3 regions of the Kitasatospora sp. NPDC087861 genome follow, and region 1 is predicted to be linked to each of the others. Evidence: riboswitches for the same ligand, from Rfam matches in the RefSeq annotation. Region 1 holds a riboswitch; each other region holds the start of a gene.
The links. A riboswitch is a leader RNA that binds a small molecule or an ion and turns the genes downstream of it on or off. The one in region 1 is predicted to bind thiamine pyrophosphate.
Positions count from the first base shown of each region.

Region 2: another riboswitch for thiamine pyrophosphate. It lies ahead of ACIOJE_RS22235 (cold-shock protein); the one in region 1 lies ahead of thiO (glycine oxidase ThiO).
Region 3: another riboswitch for thiamine pyrophosphate. It lies ahead of thiC (phosphomethylpyrimidine synthase ThiC); the one in region 1 lies ahead of thiO (glycine oxidase ThiO).

Region 1 covers NZ_JBIUUS010000014.1:147,005-151,611, reverse strand. The annotation lists gene pknB (Stk1 family PASTA domain-containing Ser/Thr kinase) at 1-1,099, opposite strand, end outside; gene ACIOJE_RS21105 (thiazole synthase) at 1,209-2,006, opposite strand; gene thiS (sulfur carrier protein ThiS) at 2,009-2,218, opposite strand; gene thiO (glycine oxidase ThiO) at 2,215-3,390, opposite strand; TPP riboswitch at 3,394-3,506, opposite strand; gene ACIOJE_RS21090 (FAD-dependent oxidoreductase) at 3,591-4,607, shown strand, end outside.
Region 2 covers NZ_JBIUUS010000015.1:192,956-197,562, reverse strand. The annotation lists gene ACIOJE_RS22255 (CBS domain-containing protein) at 1-3, opposite strand, end outside; gene ACIOJE_RS22250 (universal stress protein) at 45-539, opposite strand; gene ACIOJE_RS22245 (SPFH domain-containing protein) at 536-1,027, opposite strand; gene ACIOJE_RS22240 (hypothetical protein) at 1,024-1,371, opposite strand; TPP riboswitch at 1,600-1,722, shown strand; gene ACIOJE_RS22235 (cold-shock protein) at 1,928-2,131, shown strand; partial or broken gene ACIOJE_RS22230 (amino acid permease) at 2,364-2,495, shown strand; gene ACIOJE_RS22225 (nucleoside deaminase) at 2,595-3,077, opposite strand; gene ACIOJE_RS22220 (hydantoinase B/oxoprolinase family protein) at 3,176-4,607, opposite strand, start outside.
Region 3 covers NZ_JBIUUS010000016.1:15,151-19,757, reverse strand. The annotation lists gene ACIOJE_RS22420 (hypothetical protein) at 1-1,009, opposite strand, end outside; gene thiC (phosphomethylpyrimidine synthase ThiC) at 1,093-2,904, opposite strand; TPP riboswitch at 2,899-3,033, opposite strand; gene ACIOJE_RS22410 (DUF5326 family protein) at 3,187-3,387, opposite strand; gene tenA (thiaminase II) at 3,760-4,428, opposite strand; gene ACIOJE_RS22400 (cupin domain-containing protein) at 4,511-4,607, opposite strand, start outside.

The DNA.
Region 1 (4,607 bases):
AGCGGCGCAGCAGGCCGGGCCGGCGCCGGCGCACCGGGGTCGGCTCGTCGTACGGGCGCGGCTCGACCAGCAGCTGGTCCATCAGCTCCGCCGGCACGTCCAGCACGCTGGTGTGCTCCGGCGCCGGGGCGTCGGCGGGCTGCGGCAGCGGCTGGATCACCGAGGTCGGCTCGCTGGTCGGGTAGCGCGGGCTGGGCCGGGTGGAGGCGGGCGGCTCGGCGTCCAGCTCGGCCGGGGTGAGCGTGCGGCGCAGCCGCTGGAGGGCGGCGAGCAGCTCGACCGCGTCGTACGGGCGGGCCTCGGCCGTCCGGGCGCAGGCGCCGGCCACTATGGCGTCCAGTGCGGGGCCGACGGCGGGGGCGATCAGCGAGGGGGCGGGGACGTCCTCGTGCAGGTGCTTGTACATGACCTGGACGGGGTTGTCGCCGGTGTGCGGGCGGCGGCCGGTGAGCATCTCGTAGAGCAGGATGCCGGCCGCGTAGACGTCGACCCGCTGGTCGGTGGGGGCGTCCGGGAGGATCTGCTCGGGGGCCAGGTAGGAGACGGTGCCCAGGACGGTGCCGCCGGTCGCGGTGCTGGTCGAGGTGGGCGCGCCGTCGGCGGTGCCCAGGACCCGGACCAGGCCGAAGTCGGCGACCTTGACCAGCCCGGCCTCGGTGATCAGCACGTTCTCCGGCTTGACGTCGCGGTGCACCAGCCCGGCCCGGTGGGCGGCGCCGAGGGCGGCGAGCACCGGCTCCAGCACGTCCAGCGCGGCCCGGACGGACAGCGCACCGCGGTCGCGCAGCAGGTCCCGCAGGGTGCGGCCGGGCACGTACTCCATGGCGAGGAAAACGTTTCCGCCGTCCGCGCCCTGGTCGAAGACGTTCACCACGTTCGGGTGGGTGAGCCGGGCGACCGCCTTGGCCTCGCGGATGAACCGGGCGGTGAAACCGTCGTCCCCGGCCAGCGCGGGGTGCATCACCTTGAGCGCGACGACCCGGTCCAGCCGGGTGTCGGTGCCCTGGTAGACGGTGGACATCCCGCCGGTCGCGATGCGCTGCTCGACCCGGTACCGGCCGTCGAGCAGGGTACCGATCAGCGGGTCGTGCAATGCCATGTCCACCCGGGGGAGTCTAGTGCCGTGCTCACCCGCCGGACCCGGAGGACACCGCCCCCGGGCCCGGCTGTGCCCGGCTTGTGACACGGGACACGCGGCTCCCGCGGCGTCAGAACGCCGGGTGCTCGCGGGTGTCCAGGCTCGCCCGGCCGGCCATCGCCGAGGAGGCCTCGGCGTGGAAACGGCGCGGGATGCGGCCGGCCCGGTGCGCGAGCCGGCCCGCCTCGGCGGCGTGCCGCATCGCCTCGGCCATCAGCACCGGGTCCTGGGCCCGGGTCACCGCGGAGGCGAGCATCACCGCCGCGCAGCCCAGTTCCATCGCCAGGGCGACGTCCGAGGCGGTGCCGGCGCCCGCGTCCAGGATCACCGGGACGCCCGCGCCCTCCACGATCAGCTGGAAGTTGTGCGGGTTGCGGATGCCCAGGCCGGAGCCGATCGGCGAGCCCAGCGGCATGATCGCCGCGCAGCCGACGTCCTCCAGCTTGCGGGCCAGCACCGGGTCGTCGTTGGTGTACGGCAGCACCGTGAAGCCGTCGTCGACCAGGGTCTCGGCGGCGTCCAGCAGCTCGATCGGGTCCGGCAGGAGGGTCCGCTCGTCGGCGATCACCTCCAGCTTCACCCAGTCGGTGCCGAGCGCCTCGCGGGCCAGCCGGGCGGTCAGCACGGCCTCGCCGGCGGTGAAGCAGCCGGCCGTGTTGGGCAGGACCCGGATGCCGTTGCGGGTCAGCACGTCCAGGACGGAGCCCTGGGTGCCGGTGTCGACCCGGCGCATCGCCACGGTGGTCAGCTCGGTGCCGGAGGCCAGCAGCGCCCGTTCCAGGATCTCCAGGCTGGGCGCGCCGCCGGTGCCCATGATCAGTCGGGAGCCGAACGGCGTTCCGGCGATGGTGAGTTGGTCGTCGGCCATGGTCAGCCTCCCTGGACGGCGGTGAGGATCTCGATCCGGTCGCCCGCCGAGAGTTCCGTGTCGGGCCACGAACTGCGGGGCACCACGGTCTCGTTGAGTGCGGCGGCGACACCGCTGTGGGCGGCGCTGAGGCCGGCCACCACCTCCGCGAGGGTGGTCGTGGCGGACACCCGGCGGGGCTCGCCGTTGACGGTCAGTGCGATCTCGGTCATGCGGAGGCCTTCGTGGTGGAGCGGTCGGGGGAGAACCTGGTGGGCGTGAACGGCTTTGCCAGGTCGGGCAGTTCGCCGGTCGCCAGGTACTCGGCGAGCAGGTCGGCGGTCACCGGGGTGAGCAGCACGCCGTTGCGGTAGTGGCCGGTGGCGGCGACCAGTCCGGGCAGCGCGGTCGGGCCCAGCAGTGGGGCGTTGTCCGGCGAGCCGGGCCGCAGCCCCGCCGAGGTCTCCACGAGCGGGAGTTCGGTGATGCCCGGGACCAACTCGTGGGCGTCGCGCAGCAGTTCGTACACCCCGCCGGCGGTGACCGTGGTGTCGTAGCCCTGTTCCTCGGTGGTCGCGCCGATCACCAGCTCGCCGTTCTCCCGGGGCACCAGGTACAGGTGTCGGCCGCGCACCACCGCGCGGACGTTGCGGGACAGGAACGGCCGGTACGCCTCGGGGATCCGCAGCCGCAGGATCTGTCCCTTCACCGGGCGGATCGCCGGCAGCACGCCCTCGGGCAGCCCGGGCAACCGGTGGCTGTGCGGGCCGGCCGCGAGCACCACCTGCTCGGCGGTCAGGGTCTCCTGCGGGCCGAGGCGGGCGCCGACCGCGCGGCCGTTCTCGACCAGCAGCCCGACGGCCTCGGCGCGGTGGATCACGACCCCGGCGCGTTCGCAGGCGGCCAGCAGGGCGGTCAGCAGGCGGCGGGGATCCACCTGGTGGTCGTCCGCGGCGTGCAGGCCGCCACGCACGCCGGGGGCGAGCATCGGCTCCAGCTTGCGGGCCTCCCGGCCGGTCAGCCAGGCCGAGTCCAGGCCGAGCCGCTGGTGGAAGGCGTGCAGTTCGCGCAGTTCCTCGCGGTCGTCGGAGTCCAGCGCGACCGCGATCGTGCCGCACCGGCGGTACCCGGTGTCCAGGCCGCCGCTCGCCTCGGTGAGCTCGGCGGCGAAGTCCCCGTACCGCCGGTTGGAGGCCATCCCGAGGCGCAGCAGCGGCTCCTCGCCGTACTGCAGCTCGGTGACCGGGGCGAGCATCCCGGCCGCGACCCCGGCCGCCCCGCCGCCGGGGGAGGGGTCGACCACCAGGATCCTCTTCAGTCCGAGCTGCGCGGCGCGCCAGGCGACGGCGAGGCCGATGATGCCCCCGCCGATCACCAGCACGTCGGCACGGGTGCTTTCGGGCAAGCGTGACAAAGCTGCTCTTCTCCCTTCGCCGGTATGACCCGGATCAGGTTCGGACGGTCGCGGGCCGTGCCAGCCCGCCTCTCAGCCCGGTACGCCGGGCTCCCGTGATGGTGTCCCCACCATAACGCCGGGGTCGGCCCGGCCGAAGGCCCGTACGAAGGGTGGACGGGCCGGTGGGGCGCCCGGGGCCGCTGAGTACAGTGACGGGCGTGGCAGAGCTGAGCGGAACGGATCGGGTGGTCGTCGTCGGGGCCGGGCTGGCCGGGGCGCAGTGCGCCCTGAAGCTGCGGCAGGGTGGCTGGCCGGGGCGGATCACGCTGGTCGGCGAGGAGCCGCACGCGCCGTACGACCGGCCGCCGCTGTCCAAGGACGTGCTGCTCGGCAAGGCCGACGCCACCACCCTGGACATCGACTACCCGCACCTCGGCATCGAGGTGCTCACCGGCCGCCGCGCCACCGGCCTCACCCCCGGCGTGCTGCACACCGACGACGGCGACCTCCCGTACGGCGCGCTGGTGATCGCCACCGGCGCCACCCCGCGCGCCCTGCCCGGCGCCGAGCGCGCGCACCTGCTGCACACCCTGGACGACGCGCTGGCGCTGCGCGCCCTGCTGCGGCCCGGTCGGCGGCTGGTACTGGTCGGCGCGGGCTGGATCGGCGCCGAGGTGTCCACCGCGGCGCGCGCCGCGGGCTGCGAGGTGACCGTGGTCGAGGCGGGCCCCGCGCCCGTCCCCGGCGCGCTGCCGACCGAGGTCGGCTCGGCGATGGCCGCCTGGTACGCCGAGGCCGGCGTCGACCTGCGCTGCGGGGTCGGCGTGGCCGCCGTCGAGCCCGGCGCGGTGCTGCTGGCGGACGGCTCGCACCTGCCCGCCGACGAGGTGGTGGTCGGCGTCGGCGCCCGGCCCGCGACGGGCTGGCTGGCCGGCTCCGGCGTCGAACTGGACGAGACCGGCGCGGTCCTGGTGGACGAGCGGCTGCGGACGGGCCTGCCCGGCGTCTTCGCGGCCGGCGACTGCGTCAGCTACCCGTCCGCCCGCGCCGGGGCCCGGCTGGCCGTCCAGCACTGGGACCACGCGCTGCAGTCCGGCGAGGCCGCGGCCGCCGCCGTGCTCGGCGCGGACGCGCCGCCGTACGACCCGGTGCCGTACTTCTGGTCGGAGCAGTTCGGGCGGATGGTCCAGTACGCCGGGCGGCACGCCGAGGGCGACGAACTGCTG
Region 2 (4,607 bases), on a different contig from region 1:
CATGGCCTGGTCTCCTCCAGACGGTCCGCAGGGTCGCGCGCCGATCACGCAGGCGCGTCCTTGGGTGCGGGTGGTACGACGACGACGGGGAGGCGGGCGTGGTGGACGACCTCGGTGCTGGTGGAGCCGAGCGCGAGGCGGCCCCAGACGCCGGCGCCGCGGGTGCCGACCACGAGCATGCTCGCGTCCTGACTCGCGTCCAGCAGGACCTGGGCGGGACGGCCGCGCTCGCATCGGACCTCGACCTCGACGAATGGCTCGCCGACCTGCTGTCGCAGTTCCTCGACGGAGTCCGTGACCTCGCGGGCGACGATGTCGTGCAGGTGCGGTGGCAGCGCGCCGCTCGTGCGGGGCCAGGTGGTCCGCTCCATGCCCGACGAACCGGCGCGGCCACCGCCGTAGACGCAGACGGCCCGCACGCCGACGCCGCGCAGCTGTGCCTCGCGCAGGGCGAAGAGCACGGCTCGGCGTGCGGGTTCCGAGCCGTCCGCGCCGACCACGATCGGCCCAGGAGAACCTTGTGCGGGACTGGTGTTCATGGGGACCTCCGCCTCGTACGGCCTGTGAGCGGGTTGCTCGGTGCGGCGGGCCCGGCGGGTACCAGGGAGGCATGGCTGCCGGTCGGCCCGCTGTTATTCAGGATCCTCCGGCCCGGTCGCCGTGGCACGCCCGTACCGCCGCGAACCCTGGGCATCAGCGGACCCGCGGTCCGCGACGGCATCGGCACCCCCGTCGTCCGAGCGCTGGCCAAGGCGAGGCGCCCGGCGCTCAGCGCCTCGCCCTCGGCGGCGATGATCTCGGCGCGCCTCTCGCGTTCGGCCTCCGCCTGCCGGGCCATCGCGCGCTGCATGCTCTGAGGTAGCTCGATGTCCTTCAGCTCGACCACCAGGACGAAGACGCCCCAGCGCTGGGTGAGGCCGTCGAGGATCTCCTTGATCCGCGAGTTGAGGGTCTCGGTGTCGGTTATCGGCGTCCCGGGAGGGCGGCCGCAGGGCCTGCCATCGTTCGGGACGAGGCGAAGGTTCACGCTCCGTGCGTGGCGGGGGGAAGTCGGGTGCGGGCGATCCTGGTGAGCTCCTCGGCGGTGACCAGGCCGACCAGCCGGCTGTCGTCCAGCACGAGGATCGGCGGCTCGGCGGTCGCGCGGTCCAGGACTTCGACGAGGTCGTCCGTGGGTGCGGTCACGGGGTGTCGGGGCGCGTGTTGCGCCTGCGCGGTGTTCAGCTGGGCGTGGTAGGTCAACAGGCCGGTGCTGACGACGGCGGCAGGGAGGCCGACGACCATGATGGCGAGCAGGATGTGGGAAAGCCACCACTGGACGCGATCGGAGGTCCGGCGTACCGGATTGCCGCAGCCTGAGTGTGTGCGCATGCTCTCCGCCTCCTCGTCGTGCTCGGGAAGTCGGCCGGGGTGCTTTCATCCTCGGTCGTGCGGAGTCGTCCTGGCGTGGTCCGATGGGCCCACACCGCCGCCGATGATGGGCCCTGATCAGGTCGGCCCTGGTGTCGGGCAGGGACGGGAGTGACGGGAGTATGGTGGGTAGTGGCCTGCAGGGCGAGCGAGGGAGTTCGACCGGATGGGCCTCGGGTGATGGGCGGAGGCTCCGCGCGAGGCTGTTTGTCGACGGTCGGGCTGAGAGGCCGGAAGGTCTGTGGGACCGGAAGGCGACCTCCAACACCTGATCCGGACAATGCCGGCGAAGGGAGCCCACCTTGCAGGTTTTTGTCCGCTGCGTGTCCTTCTCGGTTTCGCTGGCCGTGTGAATCCCTGCGGAGTAACGTTCTTATCAAGCAGTCGTGGTTCCGAAGTTCTCGCCCGCGGTGACATGCCGTGGGCGCTCTTGCTGTTCAGCGCCTCTCCGGACCAGGGCGATCACCTCCGGGCCCGCACTTGTGGGACCGATCAGTTTCCCTTGAAGGAGAAACGCATGGCTACCGGAACTGTGAAGTGGTTCAACGCCGAGAAGGGCTTCGGCTTCATCGAGCAGGATGGCGGCGGGGCCGACGTGTTCGCCCACTACTCGAACATCGACGCCCAGGGCTTCCGTGAACTCCAGGAGGGTCAGAAGGTGACCTTCGATGTCGTGCAGGGTCAGAAGGGCCCGCAGGCGGAGCACATCCGCCCCGCCTGACCTTCAGTGAACGAGCGGGCGCCCTGCACGGATCCACGTGCGGGGCGCTTTGCCGTCTGCTCCGGCACGAGAGCTGTCCGCTTCCTGGACGGTGCCCGGACATGCGAAAGACCCGCTTTCGGACCAGGAGCCGGTGCCTGAGGTGTCCTCAGGAGCACCGGGCGGTGTCGGCTCCTTCGACCGCGTAGATGGCCAGCCGCCTTGTCACGCAGTCCAGTACGCGAGCGAGTTCGTGGCCTTGATCCTCGGCGTCTCCCGGACGACGCTCGCGATGGCCCGCGACCGCCACCTGCCGCACGCGCCGGCGGCCATTCACCCCCGGTTCCAGGTGCCGCACCGGGCCGTCCTGGCGGTCGGCGCCGTCGCCTACGCGGTGCGCCGGGGCACCTTCGCATAGTCGCGATGCCCGCACCGTCTGCCCGTCCGCGCCGTGAACGCCCAGACCACAGGCCGTCGTACGGTTTCAGCCGGTGATTTCCCAGTACCCCGCGTGCACGGCGGCTGCCTCGTCGTACAGGTGCGGGCCCGACACCTCGACGGTGCCGCCGCCGGCCGCGAAGACCTGGCGGCACGGCAGGTCGAGCAGCGGCTCGTCCGGGTCCGCGCCCGCGAGGTCGTTCAGTTCGGTGGCGGCGAGGGCGTAGACGACCCGCCGGATGCCGCTCCAGTAGATCGCCCCGGCGCACATCGCGCACGGCTCGGTGCTGGTGTACAGGGTGGCTCCGGCGAGTTGGGCCGGGGCCAGGGTGCGCGAGGCCAGTCGTACCAGATTGATCTCCGCGTGGCCGGTGACGTCGTGGTCCGTCAGCACGGTGTTCTCGGCCGTGAGCAGGACGCTGCCGTCCGGGCCGGTCAGCAGCGCGCCGAAGGGGTGGTTGCCGTGCTCGCGCGCGCCGGCCGCGAGCCCGATGGCCTCGAGCAGGTGGGTGCGGATGTCATCGGCCATGACGTAACTCCTCAGGGGTGAGCCAACTGGCGAGGTTAAACGTATAACGGCGGCGAGGTGGGAAGGAACCCGCGCCCGGCCACCGGGCACTGCGGCCGTCAGCTGCCGTATCCACCCCCACCGGGCGTGCGGATCTCCAGCGCGTCGCCGGCCGTCAGGTCGGCGACGCCGCAGCCGGGCAGGACCTCGGTGCTGCCGTCGGCGTGCAGGATCCGGTTGACCCCGAGAGAACCCGGGGAGCCGCCTGCCAGCCCGTACGGGGGCACACGGCGGTGGCAGGAGAGGATACTGACCGTCATGGGCTCGCGGAAGCGCAATCGGCGCACTGCTCCGTTGCCGCCGTGCCAGCGGCCCTTTCCGCCGCTACCGGGGCGGACGGCGAACTCCTCGACGAGGACGGGCAGGCGCCACTCCAGGACTTCGGGGTCGGTGAGGCGGGAGTTGGTCATGTGGGTCTGGACGACATCGGCGCCGTGGAAGCCCGGGCCGGCGCCGGAGCCGGAGGCGATGGTCTCGTAGTACTGGTGGTGCGCGTTGCCGAAGCTGAGGTTGTTCATCGTGCCGGACCCTTCGGCCTGGACGCCGAGCGCGGCGTAGAGGGCACCCGTGATGGCCTGGGAGGTTTCGACGTTGCCGGCGGCGACGGCGGCGGGGTAGGCAGGGGCGAGCATCGAGCCGGGCGGCACGACGATCCGCAGCGGGCGCAGGCAGCCGTCGTTGAGCGGGATGTCCTCGGCGACCAAGGTGCGGAAGACGTACAGCACGGCGGCGGTGACCACGGCGGACGGTGCGTTGAGGTTGCTGTCGAGCTGGGGCGAGGTGCCGGTGAAGTCGATGGTCGCGCTGCGGGCCTGGCGGTCCACGCGCACCGAGACGGCGATCACGGCGCCGGAGTCGGTCTCGTAGCGGTAGGCGCCGTCGGTCAGGCCGTCGATGGCTCGGCGCACGGCCTGCTCGGCGTTGTCCTGGACGTGCCGCATGTAGGCCTGGACGACGTCGAGGCCGAAGTGGTCGATCATCGCGTTCACCTCCTCCACGCCCTTGCGGTTGGCGGCGATCTGAGCCCGCAGGTCGGCGAGGTTGGTGTCCGGGTCGCGGGACGGGTGGGGCGCCTCGGTGAGCAGCCGTACGGTCTCCGCCTCGCGCAGCCGCCCTTCCACCACCAGCGGCCAGGTGTCGAACAGCACGCCCTCCTCGTGGATCTCGCGGCTGGTGGCGGGCATCGAGCCCGGGGTGATGCCACCGATCTCGGCATGGTGGCCCCGGGAGGCGACGTAGAACAGCGGCTCGCGGCCGGACGGGTCGAAGACCGGGGTCACCACGGTGATGTCGGGCAGATGGGTGCCGCCGTGGTACGGATCGTTGACGGCGTAGGTGTCGCCGGGGCGCAGCCGCGGGCCCCGACGACGGATCACCTCCTTGACGGTGGTGCCCATCGAACCGAGGTGGACCGGGATGTGCGGGGCGTTGGCGACCAGGTTGCCGTCCGGGTCGAAGAGGGCGCAGGAGAAGTCCAGCCGCTCCTTGATG
Region 3 (4,607 bases), on a different contig from region 1:
CGGGTGATCCGTAGGCCGTCACTGTGCTGGAGCCCACGATGGCGCTCGCCCCTGCGGGTACCACGTCGCCGCTGAACCAGCCGCCGAGCGCCCAGAAGGCGCCCCGGCCCTGAACCAGCGGGCCGGCCGGGGTCAGCGCTGTGACGCCCGTACTGGTGTTGCAGGAGCCGAAGTCCAGCTCGCAGGGCTTGGGGGCGTTCAGGGCGGCGTTGTTCCGGTCGTACGTGGTGACCTGGCCCGAGAGCACGTCCACCACGGCCGTGGACCGGCCCAGTTGCACCGCGGTGAGGCCGCCGTCGCGCTGAACGCCGTAACCGGTGGCCTGGTCCGGGACCGTGGTCTCCTTGACCGGCGCCGCCTCACCGCTGGACGCCGTGTCGTACGCGGCAAGCCGGGTGACGCCGCTCGCCCGGTTCACGCCGTCCCCGCCTTCGCTACCCGTGACCGCGAGGACCGCGTATTCCTTACCGGCCTTGTGTGTGACGAACACCATGGCGTCGGCGTCCAGGCTGTCGCGCGTGGGATTCGCGACCGGCTTGCTCCGCCAGCGGATCGCGCCGGTCTTCGCGTCGTAGGCGAGGACGCTCACGGTCTTCTCGTCCTCGGAGATCGAACGGAACAGGATCAGTCCCGCGTCGGATGCGACAGCCGGACCACGCAGGTTCCCGTCCTTGCCCGCCTCGACCTCCCATCCCCTTGTACTGTCGAACGCCGCCGGAATCGGTTTGGCCGGCGCGGCAGACCGGGACGGCACGGCAGACTGGGACGGCACGGCAGCCGAGGTCTGCGTCCGGGACTCCTTGGGATCACCTGGACCCGACGAACCTCCACACGCGGTGAGTGAGAGTGCCGCGAGCGTCACGAACGCTCCCGCCTTCGCCACTGACCTGACCATGCGATTCCCCCAAAACCAGCTCTGCGCAGCCACTATGACGGTACGACAGGTTTCCCATTTCCAGCACGGAGAACCGTCCCACCATGGCAGCACCCGGCCGCCCGCCTCGTCCACGGGATTTCGGGTGCCCGGAGGCAGCCCCGGAGACAGCAGAGCGCCGCCCCGAGGTGATCGGGGCGGCGCTCAGCTGTCCTGGGTCAGTCGGCCATCGGCAGGTAGACCTTGTTCCCCTGGGCCTTGAACTCCTCGGACATGGCCTTCATGCCCTCGACGGCCGCCTCGTCGTACTCCGGCGAGGCCTGACCCTGGCCGAATTGCTCGTTGATGCTTTTGCTGATCTTCATCGAGCAGAACTTCGGGCCGCACATGGAGCAGAAGTGGGCCGTCTTGGCGGGTTCGGCGGGGAGGGTCTCGTCGTGGAAGGCGCGGGCGGTCTCCGGGTCGAGGGCCAGGTTGAACTGGTCCTCCCAGCGGAACTCGAAGCGGGCGTCGGACAGGGCGTCGTCCCAGGCCTGGGCGCCGGGGTGGCCCTTGGCGAGGTCGGCGGCGTGGGCGGCAATCTTGTAGGTGATCACGCCGGTCTTGACGTCGTCGCGGTTGGGCAGGCCCAGGTGCTCCTTGGGCGTGACGTAGCAGAGCATCGCGGTGCCCCACCAGGCGATCATGGCGGCGCCGATGCCCGAGGTGATGTGGTCGTAGCCGGGGGCGACGTCGGTGGTGAGCGGGCCGAGGGTGTAGAACGGCGCCTCGTCGCAGATCTCCTTCTGGAGATCCATGTTCTCCTTGATCTTGTTCATCGGGACGTGGCCCGGGCCCTCGATCATCACCTGGACGTCGCGCTCGCGGGCGATCCGGCCGAGCTCGCCGAGGGTCTGCAGTTCGGCGAACTGCGCCTCGTCGTTGGCGTCCGCGATGGAGCCCGGACGCAGGCCGTCGCCGAGCGAGAAGGTGACGTCGTAGCTCGCGAGGATGTCGCAGAGCTCCTCGAAGTTCGTGTAGAGGAAGTTCTCCTGGTGGTGCGCCAGGCACCAGGCGGCCATGATCGAGCCGCCGCGCGAGACGATGCCGGTCTTGCGGCGGGCGGTCAGCGGGACGTACCGCAGCAGGACGCCGGCGTGGACGGTCATGTAGTCGACGCCCTGCTCGCACTGCTCGACGATGGTGTCCCGGTACACCTCCCAGCTCAGCTCCTCGGCCTTGCCGTCGACCTTCTCCAGGGCCTGGTAGAGCGGCACGGTGCCGATCGGCACGGGGGAGTTGCGCAGGATCCACTCGCGGGTGGTGTGGATGTTGCGGCCGGTGGAGAGGTCCATGACGGTGTCGGCGCCCCAGCGGGTGGCCCAGGTCATCTTCTCCACCTCCTCCTCGATCGAGGAGGTGACGGCGGAGTTGCCGATGTTGGCGTTGATCTTCACCAGGAAGTTGGTGCCGATGACGGCCGGCTCCACCTCGGGGTGGTTCACGTTGACCGGGATGACGGCCCGCCCGCGGGCCACCTCGGCCCGCACGTACTCGGGGGCGAGGCCCTCCCGCAGCGCCACGAACTCCATCTCGGGGGTGACCACGCCCCGCCTGGCGTAGGCGAGTTGGGTGACGGCGACACCACCGCGGCCGCGCAGCGGACGGCGCGGGCGGCCGGGGAACACCGCGTCCAGGTTGCGCAGGTTTCCGCCGCGCGGCGAGGTGTGCTTGATCCCGTCGTCCTCGGGGCGCGCCTCGCGGCCGTCGTACTCCTCGACGTCGCCGCGCTGGCGGATCCAGGCGTCGCGCAGGGCGGGCAGGCCGCGCCGCACGTCGGGCGCGTAGGCCTGGTCGGTGTACGGGCCGGAGGTGTCGTACAGCGGGACGGTCCGGCCGTTGGTGAGCTGCACCTCGCGGTACGGGACCCGCAGGTCGGGCCGGGACCCCTCGCGGTAGGCCTTGCGCCAGGCCGGGGTCGGGTAGCCGGTGCCCGCGCTGGTGACGGCGCTGTTCCGGGCAGACTGCGGCTGTGCTTCGAACGCGGTCATCTGACCTCTACTCCCTACGCCGGCATTACCCGGTCAGGTTCCTGCGGTCGACGCAGCCGTCGGTCCGTCCGTCGACGTCCCGGTCAGCGCCCTCTCAGCCCGGTGCTCCGAGCTCCCGCGTCCACAGGCGGTGTTGCCTGCACACGACGCCCAACACGGTAGCGAGCCGATCGCCGCAGGTCCAGAGGGGGTCCACGGAGGGGATCCGGCAGCCGGTGGCAGCACGCCGAAACGCCCGAGGCCCGGCACCCCGTCGCGGGGTGCCGGGCCTCGGGCGTTCCCTCAGCCCTTGGCGGCCTTCTTCACCAGGACCACCACGGCGGCCGCGATACCGACGACCACCAGCACCTTGATCACTATGCTCAGCAGCGCGCCGACGACGCCGAAGACGAATCCCACGATGTTCCAGAGCAGCACCAGGACCAGCACCGGGATGACGATGTTGCGCACCCAGGCGGGCAGCGACTTCCAGAGCTCAGCCATGTCTGTTCCTTCTCTCCCCGTGGGGTCGGCTGCCGTCCGGTGCCGCATCCCGCTTGCTTCGGTACTTCGATCGTACGGTGGCGCCAGTGCCGTAACGAGGCCCGACGGCCCGGAGAGAACCCCTAGATCACCCCGACCCGGGCCCCGGGGAAAGACCCCGCCCGGACCTCCGGGAAGGCCCCCGGGAAATCCCCGGAGCGACCTGCGACCCGGGCCGGCCCCACGCGTCCACGAGATACCGGACTCTCCGGAACTACCCCTGCACCACGGCTACTTGGGGGATCCAGGCACGCACAACCGCTCCGCCACCACCACCGTCACCGACCCTGACCGCCCTTGCCCCTGCCCCGGGCCCACCCGGCCATGAGCTGGTCAGACCGGCCAGCGCTCCCCGCGCCAGGCCGCGTCCCAGAACATCCACTCGTAGCGCGAGGTGGTCGTGAAGTGCTCGACGACCCGGCGCCGCTCGGCCGGGGAGATCTCCTCGCCGAGCCGGTCGGTGAGTGCCAGCACCCGGCGGACGACGGACTGGAAGGCCTCGTCGCCGTAGGTGGCGATCCACTTGGCGTACAGCGGGTCGGGGGAGCCCTGGGCGAGCAGCGCCTCGCCGACCCGGGCGTAGATCCAGTAGCAGGGCAGCACCGCGCCGACGGCCTCGGCGAAGGAGCCGCCGTAGACGGTGGCCAGCAGGTAACTGGTGTAGGCGCGGGTGGTGGGCAGCACCGGCTCGGCGGCGGCCTGTTCGGCGCTGCCGCCGAAGGCGGTCAGGAACTCGGCGTGCATGCCCTGCTCGGCGGCCAGCGCGCCGACCGCGTCGTCGGCGAAGGCCCGCACGTCCTCCTCGCCGGGCGCCTTGGCGGCGCAGACGGCGAGCGCGCGGGCGTAGTCACGCAGGTAGTGCGAGTCCTGGACGACGAAGTGGCGGAAGGCCGCGCGCGGCAGGGTGCCGTCGGTGAGGCCGCCGATGAAGGGGTGGGCGAGGATCTCGGCGTACACCGGCTCGATGGCCGCCCAGAGTTCTTCCGTCAGGCTCTTGCTCATGCCCAGGACCCTAGACGGTCAGGCCCCTGGACGGTCAGGCCCTTCAACGGTCAGGCCCCTGGGCGGTCGTGACCCTGGGCGGTCAGGCCTCCGGCGGGGAGAACACCACCAGCACCCGGAGCTCCTCGGTGATGTGGTGGAAGCGGTGCGGGGTGCCGGCCGGGACGTAGACGACGGTG